Bradyrhizobium diazoefficiens: one gene and its partner. The protein of the gene in region 1 interacts with the protein of each later gene in a pairwise test. Links are inferred from orthologs where the notes say so. Each region holds a gene or a part of one and is shown on either strand. Other genes may lie near its edges. The genes, in order: JJC00_RS20950 and JJC00_RS01365.

Evidence for each region.
Region 2: the proteins of JJC00_RS20950 (region 1) and JJC00_RS01365 interact in binary tests that used the Escherichia coli proteins (3 or more experiments, as listed by UniProt). The link is inferred for Bradyrhizobium diazoefficiens from one-to-one orthologs.

What each region holds. Positions count from the first base shown.
Region 1 is NZ_CP067102.1:4,474,364-4,483,990, forward strand. What follows is about bases 3,941-6,940. They hold JJC00_RS20950 (two-component system sensor histidine kinase NtrB), read right to left. Parts: upstream 6,026-6,940; coding sequence 4,856-6,025; downstream 3,941-4,855. Other genes in these bases: ntrC (nitrogen regulation protein NR(I)), read right to left, coding at 3,941-4,846; dusB (tRNA dihydrouridine synthase DusB), read right to left, coding at 6,022-6,940. In the rest of the region: JJC00_RS20930 (FecR family protein), read right to left, coding at 1-625; JJC00_RS20935 (VCBS domain-containing protein), read left to right, coding at 835-2,985; JJC00_RS20940 (hypothetical protein), read left to right, coding at 3,095-3,241; more of ntrC, read right to left, coding at 3,404-3,940; more of dusB, read right to left, coding at 6,941-7,023; JJC00_RS20960 (bifunctional 2-C-methyl-D-erythritol 4-phosphate cytidylyltransferase/2-C-methyl-D-erythritol 2,4-cyclodiphosphate synthase), read left to right, coding at 7,305-8,486; JJC00_RS20965 (CinA family protein), read left to right, coding at 8,490-9,101; JJC00_RS20970 (mechanosensitive ion channel family protein), read right to left, coding at 9,108-9,627.
Region 2 is NZ_CP067102.1:308,536-318,100, forward strand. The notes cover bases 3,398-6,335. They hold JJC00_RS01365 (P-II family nitrogen regulator), read right to left. Parts: upstream 5,067-6,335; coding sequence 4,728-5,066; downstream 3,398-4,727. Other genes in these bases: JJC00_RS01360 (ammonium transporter), read right to left, coding at 3,398-4,689; JJC00_RS01370 (ATP-dependent Clp protease proteolytic subunit), read right to left, coding at 5,459-6,061; JJC00_RS01375 (SRPBCC family protein), read right to left, coding at 6,103-6,335. In the rest of the region: JJC00_RS01345 (DNA translocase FtsK), read right to left, coding at 1-1,150; JJC00_RS01350 (aminotransferase class I/II-fold pyridoxal phosphate-dependent enzyme), read right to left, coding at 1,159-2,373; JJC00_RS01355 (GFA family protein), read right to left, coding at 2,614-3,018; more of JJC00_RS01360, read right to left, coding at 3,241-3,397; more of JJC00_RS01375, read right to left, coding at 6,336-6,459; JJC00_RS01380 (ArsR/SmtB family transcription factor), read right to left, coding at 6,456-6,770; JJC00_RS01385 (ammonium transporter), read right to left, coding at 6,813-8,114; JJC00_RS01390 (P-II family nitrogen regulator), read right to left, coding at 8,251-8,589; JJC00_RS01395 (DUF4339 domain-containing protein), read left to right, coding at 8,825-9,565. UniProt on the Escherichia coli protein: Involved in the regulation of nitrogen metabolism. Regulates the activity of its targets by protein-protein interaction in response to the nitrogen status of the cell.

The DNA of each region.
Region 1 (9,627 bases):
CCGCCCTGCGCTTCGGAACGCCGCTCTTGTCCAGCACCTTGTCCTTGCCCTCCTCGATCAGGGTGGAGAACCTGACGGTGCCGTCGTCGGAGACCTCGATGTGGGGCGTGGTGCCCCGGATGCCCATGGTCGCCACCGGAGTGTCGACCTTCATGTCGCCGCTCTTGGCGACGGCTCCGGCCACGAAGGTGGCCGTCCCCCTGGTCAGGTTGAACAGGCTCGCGTTGGATTTGGCGCCCGGGTCGTAGACGAATTCGTTCATCTCCATGCTGGCGTTGCTGGACAGGTTGAACGAAGAGCCGTCGGCGAAATTGATGCCGAGCTTGCCGTCGGCGCCGGTCTTGACCACGTCGCCCTGGTAGACCGGGTCGCCGACCTTGACGGCGGCCTTGTCGTTGGAAAGGGCGGTCTGGAAGACGGCCGTGCCGGCGTGCTCGACCGCCACCTTGCCGACGATCATCACGATCTTGCCGATCGGTTTGACGTCGGAGGGCGGCGCGTTCTGCGCCGACGCCGTCCGGGATGCGGTCAAACCGAGACACAGGAAGCCGAGACACAGGAAGCCGAGACACAGGAAGCCGAGCCGCAGGGCCGCGAGGCCCACCATCGTCCGTCGCCCGTCCATGCTGCTTCTCCCTTCGCGAGAAGAGCCCCATCATCGCGCCCCGCGAATGATGGCAGAGCCACGCGAGACGGGCCAGATCGGGCTTCGGGCTACCACTTAATAGTCAGTCGGGCCCGCGTTCATGCTGCGCGGCGTCCGCCGAAATGGCGTATTTCCGAGCGTGCAATGCGGGCAGATGCGGCGGCATCGGCGCGATCCGAAACGACAACATGCGAGACGTGGCGATGTCGCCGGCACGGGTCTTCGACGGTCTACGACGCACGCCGCCCGGCAGCCGGCTCGGCGTCGCGTCGCTGACCGGCGGGATTTCGTTCGTGGCGCTGATCCTGTCCGCGCTGAAGGAGGCGTGGGGCGCCGATCCGGACGTCGCGCTGTTCGACCACGACAGCATCACCTACAAGGATTTCGCGCACGGCTCCTTCGAGCTCGTCACCAAGGAGGCCGTGCCGCGCCACATCATCGTCGACGATCCCGGACAGACCGTCGTCCTGAGCAAGACCGGGTCCTCGGTCAGCTTCGCCCAGCTCGCCAACAACGCGTCGCAGATGGACGACTTGCAAGCCCAGCAACAGGACGTGCTCGCGAACTATTCGCGGGAGCACGGGCCGGCCGGCTCCAGCACGCCGCCCGGCGAAACCGCCGATCCGTCGCCGCAGCCGATTAATTTCGAGGCTCCGAACGGGCCGACGGCGCCGCATGCCCTTGAGGGACTGGTAGTGCCGGCGAGCTTGGTCCCGGACGCGCCGATCCATTCGGCACCGACCCTGAACCTCGGATCGGCTCCGGTCGAGATCGACACGATCAGGTTCGACGAATTCTCCGCATCCAGCGGCAGCTTCTCGGCCTCGAGCTTCGGCTCCGGCGGCGCGCCGACCTTCGGCATCGCCGGCGGGATCGTCGGTCCCTTCACGGTGGCGGGCGCGAGCTTCGACGTGGAGAAGCCGGGCTCGTTCGGAATCCTCTACGTGAACAGCCATACCGGCGCCTACACCTACGTGCCCAACAACGACGCCATCAACGCGCTGAAGGCTCCCAGCGCCGACAACTTCACGATCACCGCCTCCGACGGCTTCGCCTCAGCGAGCCAGAGCTTCACCATCGACATCAACGGGACGGACGACGCGTCCGTGATCTCCGGCGCCACCGCCGGATCGGTCGCCGCCACCGCAATGGCCGCCACGGCCTTCGCGGCCGGTCACGACGTCCATGCCGCGCCGACCGCGAGCGGCACGCTGACCGACGCCGACGTCGACGATCCCGCCAACACGTTCACCGTGGTGAGCACGCCCCACGCCAGCGACCACGGCTACGGTACCTTCACCATGACGACCGACGGGCACTGGACCTACACGCTCGACGACGCCAATCCGGCCGTGCTCGCGCTGAAGGCCTGCGACACGACGACGGACACTTTCACCGTGACCACGATCGGCGGCACGCCGCAGACGATCACCGTGACCATCCAGGGCGCGGGCGATCCATCCGTCGTCTCCGGCGACACGCATGGACGCGTGGTCGAGGCTGGCGGGGTCCACAACGCCGACCACGGCGTCCCGACCGCCAGCGGCGTGCTGACCGCCGTCGACGTCGACGGACCTTCGAACGACTTCGACGCGGTCGCCTGTCCCGAGACCAGCGACCACGGCTACGGCACCTTCACCATGACGTCCGACGGGCACTGGACCTTCGCGCTCGACAACGGCAATTGCGCGGTCCAGGCGCTCAACGTCGGTCAGAACCTCACCGACAGCTTCACGGTGACGACGGCGGACGGGACCGCGCAATCGGTGAGCATCACGATCGAGGGCAGCAACGACGCGGCGACGATCTGCGGGGATACCCACGGATGCGTGACCGAACCGAGCAACTCCTGCCTGCCGCCGCCCAGCGCCAGCGGCACCTTGAGCGACAAGGACGTGGACAATCCGGACGATACCTTCACGGCGACGACGTGCCCTCAGGCCAGCGAGCACGGCTACGGCAGCTTCACCATGACGGCCGACGGCACCTGGACCTACACGCTCGATCCGGGCAACCCGGCGGTGGAGGCCCTGCGGTCCTGCGATACGCTGACCGACTGCTTCATCGTGACCACGATCGACGGAACGCCCCAGACGGTGAGCGTGACCATCCAGGGCGCGGCGGAGGCCGATTCGTTCCGGTTCAAGGAAAGCTTCGGCTCCGCCCCTGCGGCCCCGACGCCGGCATCGTCCGCCGAGGTCGTCCAGGCGGCTTTCGCCGACGCCGCTCATCCGACGGCAATTCCGCCGGACGACCTACACTCGGTCGGGCACGACGCGGGCCCACACGAGGCGGCCGCCGTCGGGTTCCATCCGCCGCAGCACGATCTGATCGTCTGAGCGCCGGTTTCCGGCCGGCGGACTTTGTGTTTGCCGCGCATTCACAGGTAATGGCGGATCGTTTGCGAATGTCCCGGAACAGAATCATGTCGTTCCGGCTTGACCCGGCATGGATAGATTCTTTCTCGCGATCATAGTGTCGGCCGTGCTGCTGCTGATCGTGGCCTCTGACCTCCTGGTCAATGGCCCGAGCAGGCAGGACCAGACGGCGGAAATGGCCAATATCCAGCCGGTCGTGGTCCGGCTGATCAGATAGGTGCGACACTGCGCGCTGCGGCCGAATGACGAATTCGAACGTTCCCGCGGAACATTTGAGCCCGGCTCGGACTTCTGCTCACCGCGTCAGCCACACAGGCCAGCGCGATCCGGACAGGCTCAGCTCACCTTTGGTAGGGGGAGCTGAGCCACCGCTCCGAAATTAGCCCCCGCTCCGATACACCTGGATATCGAGATCCCGGATCTTCTTCCGCAGCGTGTTGCGGTTGAGACCAAGGAGATCGGCGGCACGGATCTGGTTGCCGCGGGTGGCGGCGAGCGCGGCCGTGAGCAGCGGCACCTCGATCTCCTTGAGGATGCGGTGATAAAGGCCCGGCGGCGGCACGCCGTTCGGGAAGCCCTGGAAGTGCGATGAGAGATAGGCCTCCACCGCGCCGCCGAGATTGTCGACGCCCTGCTGGACCGCCGCGCCCGGGCTGACCGAGGGCGGCGCGAGTTCGCCGTCGATGACGGAGCCCGTGATCACGTCCTGCGGATAGAGCGCCGCAAGGCGACGGGCGAGGTTTTCAAGCTCGCGCACGTTGCCGGGCCAGCGGTGCTGCTTCATCCGCTCCAGCGCCAGCGTGTCGAGCTTCTTCGGCGGCAGACCGTCCTTCTCGGCGAGTGTGAAGAAGTGGCGCACGAGGTCCGGCAGGTCCTCGATACGCTCGCGCAGCGGTGGCAAGCGCAGCGGCACGACATTGAGGCGGAAGAACAGATCCTCGCGGAACAGACCCTGCTGGATCAGCACGCGCAGATCCTTGTTGGAGGCTGCGACGATCCGCACATCGGTCTTGATCGGGGTGCGGCCGCCGACCGTGGTGTATTCGCCCTGCTGCAGCACGCGCAGCAGGCGGGTCTGCGCCTCCATCGGCATGTCGCCGATTTCGTCGAGGAACAGCGTGCCGCCCTCGGCCTGCTCGAACCGGCCGGAGGCACGCGTGTTGGCTCCGGTGAAGGCGCCGCGCTCATGGCCGAACAGCTCGGATTCAATGAGGTCGCGCGGGATCGCCGCCATGTTGACCGCGACGAACGGGCCGTTGCGGCGCTTGCCGTAATCATGCAGCGCGCGCGCCACCAGCTCCTTGCCGGTCCCGGACTCGCCCGTGATCATCACGGTGAGGTCGGTCTGCATCAGGCGTGCGAGCACGCGGTAGATTTCCTGCATCGCCGGCGAACGCCCGACCAGCGGGATCGCCTCCATCTCGGCGTCGTCGTCCGGCGTCGCGACCCGCTCCTTCGGCTCGGCGAGCGCACGGCCGACGATGGCGATCAGCTCCTTCAGGTCGAAGGGCTTGGGCAGGTATTCATAGGCGCCGCGCTCCGAGGCGCGGATCGCCGTCATGAAGGTGTTTTGCGCGCTCATGACGATGACGGGCAAATTCGGCCGCATCTTCTTGATCCGCGGCAGCAGATCGAAGGCGTTTTCGTCCGGCATCACCACGTCGGTGATGACGAGATCGCCCTCCCCCTGGCTGACCCAGCGCCACAGCGTCGCGGCATTGCCGGTCAGCCTGACTTCATACCCGGCCCGGGAAAGTGCCTGGTTGAGAACCGTGCGGATGGCGGTGTCGTCATCAGCTACGAGAATGCTACCTGCGGGCATTGTTAATCCTCATTTTGCCCCCTGTGATGCAGACGACGACTTCCCGGCAGAGCCGTCGCGACTGCTGTGATCAGCGTGTTTGACCGATGTGGAATACATCGGCATCAGCACGCGGAAGGTGGTCTTTCGCGGCTGAGACTCGCATTCGATGATGCCCCCGTGATCGCCGATGATCTTGGCGACCAGCGCGAGACCGAGGCCAGAGCCGGTCTGCTTGGTGGTCACGAAGGGATCGAACAGATTGGGCAGAAGATCGTCCGGCACGCCTGGTCCATTGTCCCTCACGCAGAATTCAAGCGGCAGGGATACCCGGGATTTTTGACCGGGGACTGACAGGCGCACGCCGGGGCGGAACGCGGTGGTGAGCTGGATCTCGGCGTCGGGAACGTCGATCAGTGCTTCGGCGGCATTCTTCACCAGATTGAGGAACACCTGGATCAGCTGGTCCTGGTTCGCCAGCACCGGCGGCAGCGACGGATCGTAATCCTCGATGAAACGGATGTTGCGGGCAAAGCCCGACTGCGCCAGCCGCTTCACGTGGTCGAGCACCGAATGGATGTTGACGGGGCCGCGCACCACGGGTCGTTCGTCGCCGAACACCTCCATGCGGTCGACCAGCGTCACGATGCGGTCGGCTTCGTCGCAGATCAGGCGGGTCAGCATGCGGTCTTCGGAGGAGGCCTGCTGCTCGAGCAACTGCGCCGCGCCGCGGATGCCGGAGAGCGGGTTCTTGATCTCGTGCGCCAGCATGGCCGCGAGCGCAATCACCGAACGGGCGGCGCTGCGATGGGTGAGCTGCCGGTCCATCTTGTCGGCGATAGAACGCTCCTGGAGCATCACCACGATATGGCCGGGCCGCTCGGTGAGCGGCGCGACATGCAGATCGACCTGGCGGTCGCCGCCCATGCGCGGCGTGCCGAGATCGACCTTGTATTCGTTGACCGGCGAATTCGACGAGCGCACCTGGTCGATCAGCGCCAGCAAGGGACTGCCAAACGGCACCAGCTCTTTCAACGACTGCCGCTTCAAGAACTGCGTCGAGATATCGAAGAAGGCTTCTGTCGCGATATTGGCGGCGACGATCTTGCCGTCGGGCCCGATCATCAGCACGGGATTGGGCAAGGCATCCAGGATCGCGTCGCTGTCGGACGGCTTGCGATGGTCAGCGGCTGAGGTCATGCAGCAGCGCTCCATGCGAAATCGTCGAACGCATCCTGCAGGGACTGGTGCACGAGGCCCGGATCCTCGGACGTCAGGATCTTCTGGCGCCAGGCCTTCAGCGTCTCGACCGGCGTGCCGCTCGCTTCGGCCGCGACATCGAGCGCCCAGCCGAGATGTTTTCGCGCATGCTTGAGGCCCACGCGCAGGCCGTAGAGCGCGCAGACGCCCTCATAGAGCGTGCGGACATAATGAAGCTGCGTCGCGAGCGACGGCGTCGTTTCTGCCGCCCCGCCATTCAGGCGCCGGCCGATCTCGCCGGGCAGCCAGGGCTGGCCCTGCGCGCCGCGGCCGATCATCACGGCATCGGCGCCGGAGACTTCGAGCGCCGCGAGCGCCTTCTCATAAGTGGTGATGTCGCCGTTGACGACGAGCGGAATGGAGATGGCCTCGCGCACCGCGCGGATCGCATCCCAATCGGCCTCGCCCTTGTAGAACTGACAGCGGGTGCGGCCATGGACGGTGACGAGCTTGACGCCGGCGGCCTCCGCGCGACGCGCCAGCTCCGGCGCGTTGCGGGTGCGGTCATCCCAGCCGAGCCGCATCTTCAGCGTCACCGGAACCTTCACGGCAGCAATCGTCACCTCGATCAGGCTGACGGCATGATCGAGATCGCGCATCAGGGCGGAGCCCGACTGGCCCCCGGTGACGTGGCGGGCCGGACAGCCCATGTTGATGTCGATGATATCGGCGCCCTCGGCCTCGGCGATCCGGGCGCCTTCGGCCATCCAGTGCGCCTCGCAGCCGGCGAGCTGGACCACGTGCGGCCCGACCCCGGTCGCTTCGCAGCGCAACCGCGACATCCGGTGGCCATTGGCGAGCTCATCGCTGGCCGTCATTTCGGAGACGACCAGACCCGCGCCGAGCTCGGCGGCCAGCCGGCGGACGGGTGAGTCCGTCACTCCCGACATCGGTGCCAGGAAGACCGGGGTAGCGATTTCAATATCGCCTATTTTCAACGGCTTAGAGCCTGAACTTGCCGGGCCGGTCACAGGGGTCTCGTTCAGTGGACAGGGCCTCATCGCGCCTGCCATGGCCTATCTTGCGCACAATTCTTGTGCAGTCAAGCGTCATGCCTACAGTTTAGACAGTTCTGCAGATCTTTCAAGTGCAGTGCAGCAAAATGCTGAATCCCACAATCCCGGGAAACCCCCTTTTTTTGCGGGCCTGCCGTGCTAGAGGCATGCCGGCAATCACCCCACGCCCGACGCATCCCTTAACAGTTCAATATTTGAGTCCTATGGCGAAATCACAGCGCACCGCAGTCGTTCTTGTCGCGGCCGGACGTGGCCTGCGCGCGGGCGCGGGCGGGCCGAAGCAATATCGTGAGATCGGCGGCGTGCCCGTGATCTACCGCGCCATGGAAGCCTTCAGCACCCACGCGGACGTGTTCGCCGTGCAGCCGGTGGTGAACCCGGACGACGGCGCCATGTTCACGGCAGCGGTCGCAGGCTTGAAGCACGAGGCGCCGACCAATGGCGGCGCGACGCGTCAGGCCTCGGTGCTCGCCGGTCTCGAAGCGCTCGCCAGGCACCAGCCCGACATCGTCCTGATCCACGATGCCGCGCGTCCCTTCGTCTCGGCCGGCGTGATCTCGCGCGCGATCGCGGCGGCAAGCCGCACAGGTGCGGCGATCCCCGTCGTCGCCGTCACCGACACCATCAAGGTCACGAGCGCGGACGGCAATGTCGAGGACACGCCGGACCGGGCAAGTTTGCGAATCGCGCAGACGCCGCAATCCTTTCGTTTCGATGTCATCCTCGAAGCGCATCGTCGCGCGGCAAAGGACGGACGAAGCGATTTCACCGATGATGCCGCGATCGCCGAATGGGCGGGATTGACGGTTGCGACGTTTGAAGGCGATGTTGCCAACATGAAGCTCACCACCCCCGAAGATTTCGCGCGCGAGGAAGCGCGTCTGGCCAGCCTGCTCGGCGACATCAGGACCGGCACGGGCTATGACGTCCACGCCTTCGGCGAAGGCGACCATCTCATGCTCTGCGGCGTGCGTGTGCCGCACACCAAGGGTTTTCTCGCCCACTCCGACGGCGATGTCGGCCTTCATGCGCTGGTGGATGCGATCCTCGGCGCGCTGGCCGACGGCGACATCGGCTCGCACTTCCCGCCGAGCGATGCGAAGTGGAAGGGCGCCTCCTCCGATCAGTTTTTGAAATACGCCATCGAGCGCGTGACGGCGCGCGGCGGCCGCGTCGCCAATCTCGAGGTCACGATGATCTGCGAGCGGCCGAAGATCGGCCCGCTGCGCGACACCATGCGCGCGCGCATTGCCGAGATCTCCGGCGTTGACATCTCCCGCGTCGCGGTGAAGGCGACGACCAGCGAGCGGCTCGGCTTCACCGGCCGTGAGGAAGGCATCGCGGCCACCGCGAGCGCCACCATCCGCCTGCCCTGGAGCGTCTAGGCCATGGGCGGCAGCGACGCACGCGCCCTCTCCCGCTCGCTGCTCGATCTGTGCCGGATGCGCAAGCTGACGATCGCGACCGCCGAGTCCTGCACCGGCGGCCTGGTCGCCGGCGCGCTGACCGATATTCCCGGTTCGTCTGATGTCATCGATCGCGGCTTCGTCACCTATTCCAACGACGCCAAGCGCGCGATGCTCGGCGTCGAGGCCAGCACACTCACCAATTTCGGCGCGGTCAGCAAGGAGACCGCGACCGCCATGGCCGTCGGCGCACTGGAGCGTGCCGGCGTTGATCTCGCGGTTGCCATCACCGGCATTGCCGGCCCCGGTGGCGCCACGCCCGGCAAGCCGGTCGGCCTCGTGCATTTCGCCGTTGCCGCGCGCGATGGCCGCATCGTTCATCGCGAGCAGCGATTTGGCGCGATCGGCCGCACCGCCGTGCGTCAGCGCTCGGTGGTCGAGGCCCTGCGCATGCTGATGGATCTCGCCCGCGGCCCCCAGGCCGCGGCCAAGCCGCGCCGCGCCACCGCCGCAACCCGCCTGCGCCCGCGCGTCACACGAACGCCGCGCCGGCACGTCGCGAAGCGAAGGCCGCCGCGATCGCCGCGGGGTTGAGGCGCCTTACGCAGCTGCCAGCAGCGCGCTCGCGTGATCGAGCACGCGCTGCTTGACCGCATCGGCATCCGACGGCTTCACCTTCGCGCTCACCGTCAACTCTACGACCGGTGCCACGGGATCCGTGGCGATCACCTTCGATACATTGACCGACGGCGCGGCCCGCGCGTCGACCCGCGGATCATCGCGCAGCTCCTTCAGGATCCGGTCGGCGAGCGTATTGGCCGAACCCGCCCTGACCGGAAAAGTCACCTTGACCTCGCCCGTGCCGGGATAGGCGCTATGATTGATGATGGCGGCACCCCAGACCTGGCCGTTCGGCAGCAGGATCTGCGTGTTGTCGGGCGCGACCAGCTCGGTCATGAACAGCGACAGCGATCTCACCTTGCCGGCCTTGCCGCCGACCTCGACGTCATCGCCGATGTGGAAGGGCCGGAACAGCAGCAGCATGACGCCCGCGGCGAGATTGGACAGCGTGCCCTGCAACGCCAGACCGATGGCGAGTGATGTTGCGCCCAACACCGCG
Region 2 (9,565 bases), 4.2 Mb from region 1 along the record:
GTGCCGGCTCCAGCTCGTACAGCGTGACGACGGGACCCGGATTGGCCTTCACGATCTCGCCGCGCACGCCGAAATCCTGCAGCACGCCTTCGAGCGAGCGCGAATTGGCTTCCAGCTCAGCCTTGCTGAGCGGCTGGCGATCGCCGGCCTTGGGTGCGGCCAGCACGGACACGGAGGGAAGCTCGAACTTGTCGGAGGATTTCTTGGACGGAGTCTTCGGTGCAGCCTTCTTGCGCGGTGCGCGCGCGGCAGGCTCTTCCTCTTCCTCCTCCTCGTCGTCCTCTTCTGCCCCGTGCTCGTCTTCGTAGTCCTCGTCCTCGGACTGCGGTGAGATCGAGGGCGCGGCACGGCCGCCGAGATTGGGTTCCTGCCGGCTGAAGGAAACTGCCTTGGTCTTCGATCCGCTCGAGACCAGCGAGCGGTAGGCCGCGCCGAACAGCCAGATCAGCCGCGCCTTGGTGCTCATCAGCGCGTGGAACAGCCAGCCCAGCGACACCGAGCCACGATCGCTCTCCTCGTCTTCGTCGAGCGGCTTGTCGTCGTCCTCGATCTCCGCGAGCTCTTCGTCATGCTCGCGTGCGCCAAGCCCGCAAGCGATCAGGAAGGTCGCAGCCAGCGCGACGAACAGGATGATGCCGAGCACCATGCGATAGATCACGCCGGGCGGCCCGAAAATCACCGCGGGCGCACGCACCAGCGCATCGCCGACTACGCCGCCGAGCCCGGTCGGCAGCGGCCAGGCGCCGCCATGCGGCCAGCAGCTGACAAAGCCCGCCGCGATCACGGTGCAGAGAATCCACGAGCCGAGCCGCAGCGCCTCGCGATCGAACGGGCGATGGGTCATCATGCGCCAGCCCCACACCGCGACCGTCAGGATCAGCATGATCGCGCCGAGCCCGAGGATCTGCATCGCGAGGTCGGCGCCGATGGCGCCGGCATAGCCGAGAATGTTGCGGATCGGACGCGATGTCGCGTGGCTGAGGCTCGGGTCCTGCACCGACCAGGTCATCAGCGCGGCGGACGCGACGCCGGACAGCGTAATCAGGCCGAGACCGGTGAGCTCGCGCACGCGGCGGCTCAGCGCCTCGCGGATCGAGGGCGGCAGATGGCCGACCAGAGGAATCACACGTTCGATTGCCGACATGCTCATGGGCCCGCCTAACCCAGAGTTTCGACCAGCCGGTGCAGCGCCTGCGCCGTGGTCTCACTATCCTGTACCAGCGCCAGGCGAATATAGCCGGCACCGGGATTGAAGCCGTCGGGCTGACGCCGCGCCAGATAGGAACCGGGCACCACGCGCACGCCGGCTTCCTTGAAAAGCTTGAGGGTCACGGAGACATCGTCGCCGATCTCGGACGTATTGAGCCAGACGCAGAAGCCGGCGTCGGGCCGGCGATAGCCGTAACGATTGCCGATGATCTGATCGGCGAGATCGAACTTGATCCGGTAAAGCCTGCGGTTCTCCTCGACGTGCGCCTCGTCGCCATAGGCAACGGTCGCGACATGCTGGAGCGGCACCGGCACCTGCGGCGCTGCGATGTTGCGCAGCTCCAGGAACATGCCGATGAGCTTCTTATCGCCGGCGGCGAAGCCGACGCGCAGGCCCGGCAGGTTGGAGCGCTTCGACAGCGACTGGAACGCAACCACGCGGGTGAAATCGGGGCCTGCACATTCGAGCGCGCTGCCCGGCGCTTCGCGGGTGTAGATCTCGGAGTAGCACTCGTCGCTCAGGATCACGAAGTTGTAGCGATCGGCGAGGCTCTTCAGGCGCGTGAAATAATCGCGCGAGGCGACCGAGCCCTGCGGATTGGCGGGTGACGCCAGATAGAACGCCACCGTACGTGCCAGCGTCGCTTCGTCGATGGCGTCGAGATCGGGCAGGAAGCCGTTTTCGACGGTGGTCGGCAGATAGACCGGCTCGCAGGCTGCAGCGCCGGCCCCGGCGCCATAGACCGGATAGAACGGGTTCGGCATCAGGATGGCGGGCTTGCCGGAACGCGGGCCGACATAGCGCGCTGCTGCGATCGCGGCGAGGAATAGCCCCTCCCGGCTGCCATTGAGGACGAGAATCTCGGTCTTGGGGTCGAGCGATCGCGGCAGCTTGAAGCGCGACGACAACCAGGCGCTCGCTGCCTGGCGGAATGGCTCGGTGCCCTGGTTCATCGGGTAGCGGCCGAAATCAGCGATGTGCTTGGCGAGCACCGGACCGACGAAGTCCGGCACCGGATGCTGCGGCTCGCCGACCGCGAGCGAAATCAAAGGCTTGCCGGTTTGATGCGGCGCCAACAGCTCGTTCAGCCGGACGAAGGGCGAGCGTTCGTTGTCGGAGCTTCCACCGGCTAGCGGCGCACGGGATGAAGCGGTCATAGCCATTCTGGGCGCCAGCACTCTTGGAACGGCCGGCGCATGGATACGCCGGCGGGAAAGCGGTTCAGTTCACCATAGATAGGGCGAGGTTAAGACGCGATTAACCATCGGCAGGCCGACCCGTCCAGAGCAGGAATAATGAGGCCGGATAACAATGGGATGCATGGCTTATTTGCGTCGTTGCGGCGCGATCGCGTCGATGACGCGATCGCTGCCGCGTGCTGATCCGCTGATGGCCGGTGCCGTTCAGTGCGCCGGTAGCTTCTCGAACGTCGCGATACCCTCGGGAATCGCGTGGAACTCCTGCTTGTCGCAGGTAAAGATCGCCATCTGCGGATGGAACTGGGCCGGTTCGTCCAGCGTGCCGACCTTCAGGACGGCAGCCGGCAGTCCCGGAACCTTGGTCACCAGATGGGTGCCGCATTCGGCGCAGAACTCCCGCGTGACGGCGCGGGCGAGGTCCTTGCGGGTGAACTGCTTGGGTTGCCCGGTGATGTAGGTGAAGCCCGCCGCCGGCATCGCGATGAAGGTGTTGGGCGCGCCGCCCGAGATGTACTGGCACTCGCGGCAGTGACATTGGGCCTGCATTATCGGATCGCCCTCGGCCACATAGCGCACTTCGCCGCAATAGCATCCGCCTTCCAAACGCATGACGACCTCCCGTTTTGTTATTCGTTGTGGTCGTTATTTCTGCGCCGGCAATCTGGAATGGCAATCCTTTTCTTCTTTGCACAGCCAAAAGAAATCCCGCCAAAAAGAAAGGGGCTCCAACTTGCGCTGGAGCCCCTCAACGGTCGGGGCATTGCCGGGTATGTGCCCAAACCGTAGTTGTGGACGTGATCCCCGAGGAGAGATCGCGCCCGGGAGGAGAGGTTACATGTTGTAGGCGCGCTCGGTGTGGTCGGTGATGTCGAGACCTTCACGCTCGCTCTCGACATTGGCGCGGAGGCCAACGATCACATCGACGACCTTGTAGAGGATCGCCGAACCGACGCCCGACCACACCAGCGTGGTGCAGACGGCTTCGACCTGAGAGATCATCTGCGCGGCGAAGTCGTAATCGGCAACCTTGGGCGGGATCGCGGTGTAGTCGATGATGCCCGCACCACCGAGAGCCGGATTGACCAGGATGCCGGTGCCGAGGGCGCCAACGATGCCGCCGATGCAGTGCACGCCGAACACGTCGAGCGAGTCATCGTAGCCGAGCGCGTTCTTCACGACGGTGCAGAAGAACAGGCAGACCACGCCGACCACGAGGCCGAGGACGATCGCACCCATCACGCCGGAGAAGCCGGCGGCAGGCGTGACGGCCACGAGGCCCGCGACAGCGCCGGAGATGACGCCGAGCACCGACGGATGACCCTTCACGATCCACTCCGCGAACATCCACGACAGCGCGGCGGCTGCGGTGGCGACGAAGGAGTTGGTCATGGCGAGGGCTGCGCCGCCGTTGGCCTCCAGGTTGGAGCCGGCGTTGAAGCCGAACCAGCCGACCCAGAGCAGCGAGGCGCCGATCATCGACATGGTCAGCGAGTGCGGAGCCATCAGGTCCTTGCCGTAGCCGGTGCGCTTGCCGATCAAGAGAGCGCCGACGAGACCTGCGATGCCGGCGTTGATGTGCACCACGGTGCCGCCAGCGAAGTCAATCGCGCCCTTCTTGAAGATCCAGCCGGCGTCGGCGTTGATCTCGTCGAGCTTGGCCTGAGCCGCAGTCTTCGCCGCTCCATCAGCCGCAGCAGCCAGAGCCTTGGCCGCATCCTGGATCGCGTCCGGGCCGGGCCAGTACCAGACCATGTGCGCGATCGGGAAGTAGATCAGCGTCACCCAGAGCGGGATGAACAGGGCGATCGCCGAGAACTTCATGCGCTCGGCGAAGGCGCCAACGATAAGGGCGGGCGTGATCGCCGCGAAGGTCATCTGGAAGCAGACATAGACGAGCTCCGAGATGTTGGCGTCGACCGAGAAGGTCGCGGCCTTCGAGTCGGTGGTGACGCCCATCATGAAGGCCTTGGAGAAGCCGCCGATGAAGTCGGAGCCGCCGGTGAAGGCGAGGCTGTAGCCGTACACGGCCCAGATCACGGTGACGACGCAGACGGTGTAGAAGACCTGCATCAGGACCGAGAGCATGTTCTTGGAGCGGACGAGGCCGCCGTAGAACAGCGCAAGACCCGGGATCGTCATCAACAGCACGAGCACTGTCGATGTCAGCATCCAGGCGTTGTCTCCCTTGTTGACCGTTGGCTCGGCATAGGCTGCGGTCGCAGCGAACAGGCCGACTGCGAGAGCCGCCAATCCCGCGCCATAGGGACGCTTAAACGTCATTTCATTTACTCCTGATTGGATTTTGGTTGAGCGCGAAATCAAAGGGCCGCGGCGTCGGCCTCACCGGTGCGGATGCGAACCGCATGGTCGAGGTTGATGACGAAGATCTTGCCGTCGCCGATCTGTCCGGTTTTGGCGGCGGACGTGATGGCTTCGATGGTCTTATCGACCTGCTCGGAGGCGACGGCGACTTCGATCTTGATCTTGGGCAGGAAGCTCACGGCATATTCGGCGCCGCGGTAGATTTCCGTATGGCCTTTCTGACGGCCATATCCCTTGACTTCCGTCACCGTGAGACCGTGAACGCCAATGGCGGTCAGGGCGTCACGGACTTCTTCCAGCTTGAATGGCTTGATAATCGCCATAACAATTTTCATGGGTCCTATCCCCGCTTGGCCCGGTCCGGACGTGGCCGGGCGTTTCTCGACTGGTTCGCCACGAGGGAGAAGTTCACTACGCGGGCACAGCCGGGACCCTTAGAATCAAATGCCGTGCCAGATCGGGCGGCTTGCCTAACGGACTATGAAAACGGAGGTTTTCGCGTTTGACGGGTATTGCGGTGCAGTGCGCTATTACGTCGCGCTCAATCCGTGGTCAGGCCTGACCAAAAAGCAGGCATGACAGGCTGCCGACACATTTACTGCTCACGCGCCGGGCAGCAGGGAGGTATTTCGTTACAGAGGATGCTAGCTGAATGGCCTAGCCGCGCTGCGAAATATCGAAGTGGCTCGCGGCGTGCTCACGGGATACGCGCAACCGACCTCAACCATCAGGCGGCCTCGCGCACCGCAAAGACGCGATCGATCAACCCCCATTCGACCCCTTGCTGCGCAGTCATGAAGTGGTCGCGGTCGAGGGTCCGTTCCACCTCCGCCTCGGTGCGCCCGCAATGCTGGGCGTAGAGCCGGGTGATGCGCCGCTTGGTCTCCTGCATTTCGTTGGCGTGGATCAGGATGTCGGAGGCCTGGCCCTGGAAGCCGCCGAGCGGCTGATGCACGTGAAGGCTGGCATTGGGCAGCGCGGCGCGGTGACCGGGCTCACCGGCCATCAGCAGGAACGAGCCCATCGAGCGCGCGGTGCCCATGCACAGCGTGTGAACCGGCGCCTTGATGAACTGCATGGTGTCGTACATGGCGAGCCCACTGGTGACCACGCCGCCATAGGAGTTGATGTAGAGATTGATCGGCCTGTTCGGATTCTCAGCCTCCAGGAACAGCAATTGTGCGCACACCAGTCCAGACATCGCATCATTGACCTCGCCGTTGAGGAAGATGATGCGCTCGCGCAGGAGCCGCGAATAGATGTCGAAGGATCGTTCGCCGCGGGCGGATTGTTCGACAACCATAGGGACGAGCTGAAGCATGTCGCGCATCGGCGACCTCCATGTCTGCTGGTGATGAAGTCTTGTTGGTGTTAGGCCGCCGCGCGCATCAGGCAGCAATTGCTGTTGGCCGGCTGCGGCAGTTTCGCGAGGTCGTCGCAGGCTTGCTGGATGATGCGAAAGCGGGTGCCGCCGTCCTCGTTCGGCTCGATCCGGAAGATGACATGGCTCTCGCGAAACGGCGGCTCTGAATCGCGAAGCCGGTAGCGCACCTCTTCACCAGCGATCGTTGATTCCGGCTCGGCGCCCGCAAGGTCGCAATCCGGCAGCCAGCGCTCGCGCAACGCGGGGATGGTCACGGCGCGCCAGACCTTTGCCGGCGGCGCATCGAATTCATATTCGAGCACCAGTTCTGCATCGGCGGGATCAGGCTTCGCTGCGTCGCTCATTGATCCATATCCTTCAAAAGATCGGCGAGTGCCTCCATGCGCTTCGGCCAGTAGGCGCGATAGCGCGCGAGCCATGACCCGATGGCGACAATTCCGTCCGGGTCGACCTCGTAATTCACAAAGCGGCCCTGACGCTGTTCGCGCACGAGGCCTGCCGCGCGCAGCACCGAAAGATGCTGCGACATCGCCGGCTGGCTGATCTCCAAGCCGTCGCGCAAGGCGCTGGCATTCAGGCTTCCGCCAGCGAGCTTCTCAAAGACTTTTCGGCGCGTCGGGTCGGCCAGCGCCTTGAAGATGTCGGCTTCGATCATGCCAACACATAAGCACGTACTTATGTATTGCGCAAGCCCCGATTACTGAAGCGCTTCACCGTGCTGCGAGATATCGAGCCCCTCGAGCTCGTGCTCGCGCGAGACCCGCAAGGGCACGAACAGGCCGACCAGCTTGAGCAGGACAAAGCTCACGCCCGCCGACCAGACGAAGGTGACGGCGACGCCGTAAAGCTGGATCAGCAATTGCTGCGGATGGCCCTCGAGCAGGCCGGCCGTGCCGCCGATCGCGCTGGTCGCGAACACGCCCGCGAGCAGCGTGCCGGTCAGTCCGCCGATGCCGTGGACGCCGAACACGTCGAGCGAATCGTCGTAATTGAAGCGGTGCTTCAGCCAGGTGCAGGCCCAGTAGCAAATTGCGCCCGCGGCGATGCCGATGACGATGCCGTGCCACGGTGCGACGAAGCCGGAAGCCGGCGTGATGGTGCCGAGGCCTGCGACCGCGCCTGAGATCATGCCGAGAACGGAGGGCTTGCGCCGCGTCGACCATTCGATCGCGCCCCAGGTCAGCGCGCCGGAGCAGGCCGCAAGATGCGTTGCGATGATCGCCATCACTGCGCGCGAATTGGCCGCGCCCGCCGAGCCGCCGTTGAAGCCGAACCAGCCGACCCACAACAGGCCGGTGCCCATCACCGCAAGCGACAGATCGAACGGCGACAGATTTTCAATGCCGTAGCCGTGACGGCGCCCCATCACCTTGGCGGCGACGAGGCCGCCAGTGCCGGCCGACAGATGCACGACGAGACCGCCGGCGAAATCCAGCACGCCCATGCTGTTGAGGAAGCCGCCGCCCCACACCCAATGCGCCAGCGGAATGTAGACGAAGATGAACCAGGCCACCGAGAACAGGAGATAAGCGGAGAACCGCATCCGGTCGGCGACCGACCCCGCGACCAGCGCCACCGTGATGATCGCAAACGTCATCTGGTACAGCATGAACAGCGCTTCCGGGATCGTCTTCGCGGCCGGGTTCACGCTGTCCATGGTCATGCCGGCGAGGAACCAGCGGTCGAGCGAACCGATCCACGGGCCGTCGCCGACGAAGCAGAGCGAATAGCCGAACGCGACCCAGAGAATGGAGATGATCGTCACCGCGGCAAGGCTCTGCGCCATGGTCGCGAGCACGTTCTTCTTGCGCACCATGCCGGAATAGAACAGCGCAAGCCCGGGGATCGTCATCATCAGCACCAGCGCGGTGGCGACGATCATCCAGGCGGTGTCGGCGGTGTTGATCTCGCCCGTCGCGGCGCGCGCCGGCGCGGCCATGACCAACGCAAATCCGATCGGCGCAGCCATAGCAGCTGCGCGGCGCAACAATCCCGCCATGTCATTTCCCCCAGCATCAATTGGCGTCGCACGCTACGGCGTCGTTGCCCGGTGCGATCGAAGAAGGCTGTATCAGAGCGTTTTCGAGCGAAGTGGATACCGGTTCGCGTGAAGAAAACGCGTCAAGACAAGAAGTTTAGAGCGCGTCGCTGTCGGTCTCGCCGGTGCGGATCCGCAGCGCGTGGTCAATCGGCGTGACGAAGATCTTGCCGTCGCCGATCTGCCCGGTGCGGGCGGTCGCGGTGATCACGGCGACCGCCTTGTCGGCGACGTCGGAGGCGACCGCGATCTCGATCCGCAGCTTCGGCAGGAAGTTCACGACATATTCCGCGCCGCGATAGATCTCGGTGTGACCCTTCTGGCGGCCGTAGCCCTTCACCTCGGTCACGGTCATGCCGTGGACGCCGATCGCCGTCAGGGCCTGGCGGACCTCATCGAGCTTGAAAGGTTTGATGATCGCGACGACGAGTTTCATGGTCAGGCCTATTTCCCGGGATGCGCCGCGCCGCATGTCCCCGGCGCTGCGTCAATCTGGCATCTTTCCGGGCAAATGGCACAAAAAACTTGCAGATTGAAGCGGAAAAACGTTTGGCCATGTGAACGGCCGCCTCTGTACAGGGCAAGTGTTCATCCCTCACAATGCATTTTTGGCATGGATGCGGTGAACCCGCACCTGTCGAGCGGTACATAAGTATTTTGGGGGACGCGTCATGGCGAGTTGGTTCTACGCATCCGAGGGCAAGCAGCAGGGGCCCTATCCGGAGGGACAATTCCGCGACCTGATCGCCCAGGGTGTTGTACGCGGCGATACGCTGGTGTGGTCCGAGGGCATGGCGGGCTGGCAGAAGGCCACCGAAATTCCCGGTCTGATGACAGGCGGCGGCGCGTCGCCGATCATTCCGGCCGGTGGGCCGCCGATGAGGGGCAGCGGTGGCTACACCGGTGCCGGTAGCGCGGCCGGCGGATCACTGTCGGTCGATTTCGGTATCCTCGACTTCACCTGGCGAACGCTGGTGATGCTGATCGGCTCGTGCTTCATCATCCCGATTCCGTGGCTGTTCGTCTGGTACACGCAATGGATCGTGTCCTGCGTGAAGGTTCCGGGGCGGCCGAACCTCTCCTTCACCGGCAACGCCATGGCGATCGTGCCCTGGTTCTTCGGGTTCATCGTTCTGGCGATTGTCGTCGGCTACACCGGCATCCAGGTTTTGAGCACCGCGCTCTACATTGTTCAAATCGTTCTCTACTGGATGCTGCTGAAATGGATGGTCGCGAACATCGCCTCCAACGGAGAGCCGCTCGGCCTCAACTTCACCGGCTCGGTGCTGGGCTATATCGGCTGGAACCTGCTGTTTGCGATCTCCATCATCACCATCATCGGATGGGCCTGGGTCGCCGCAGCCCAGCTGCGCTGGACCTATCGCAACATCCAGGGCACGCGGCGAGAGATC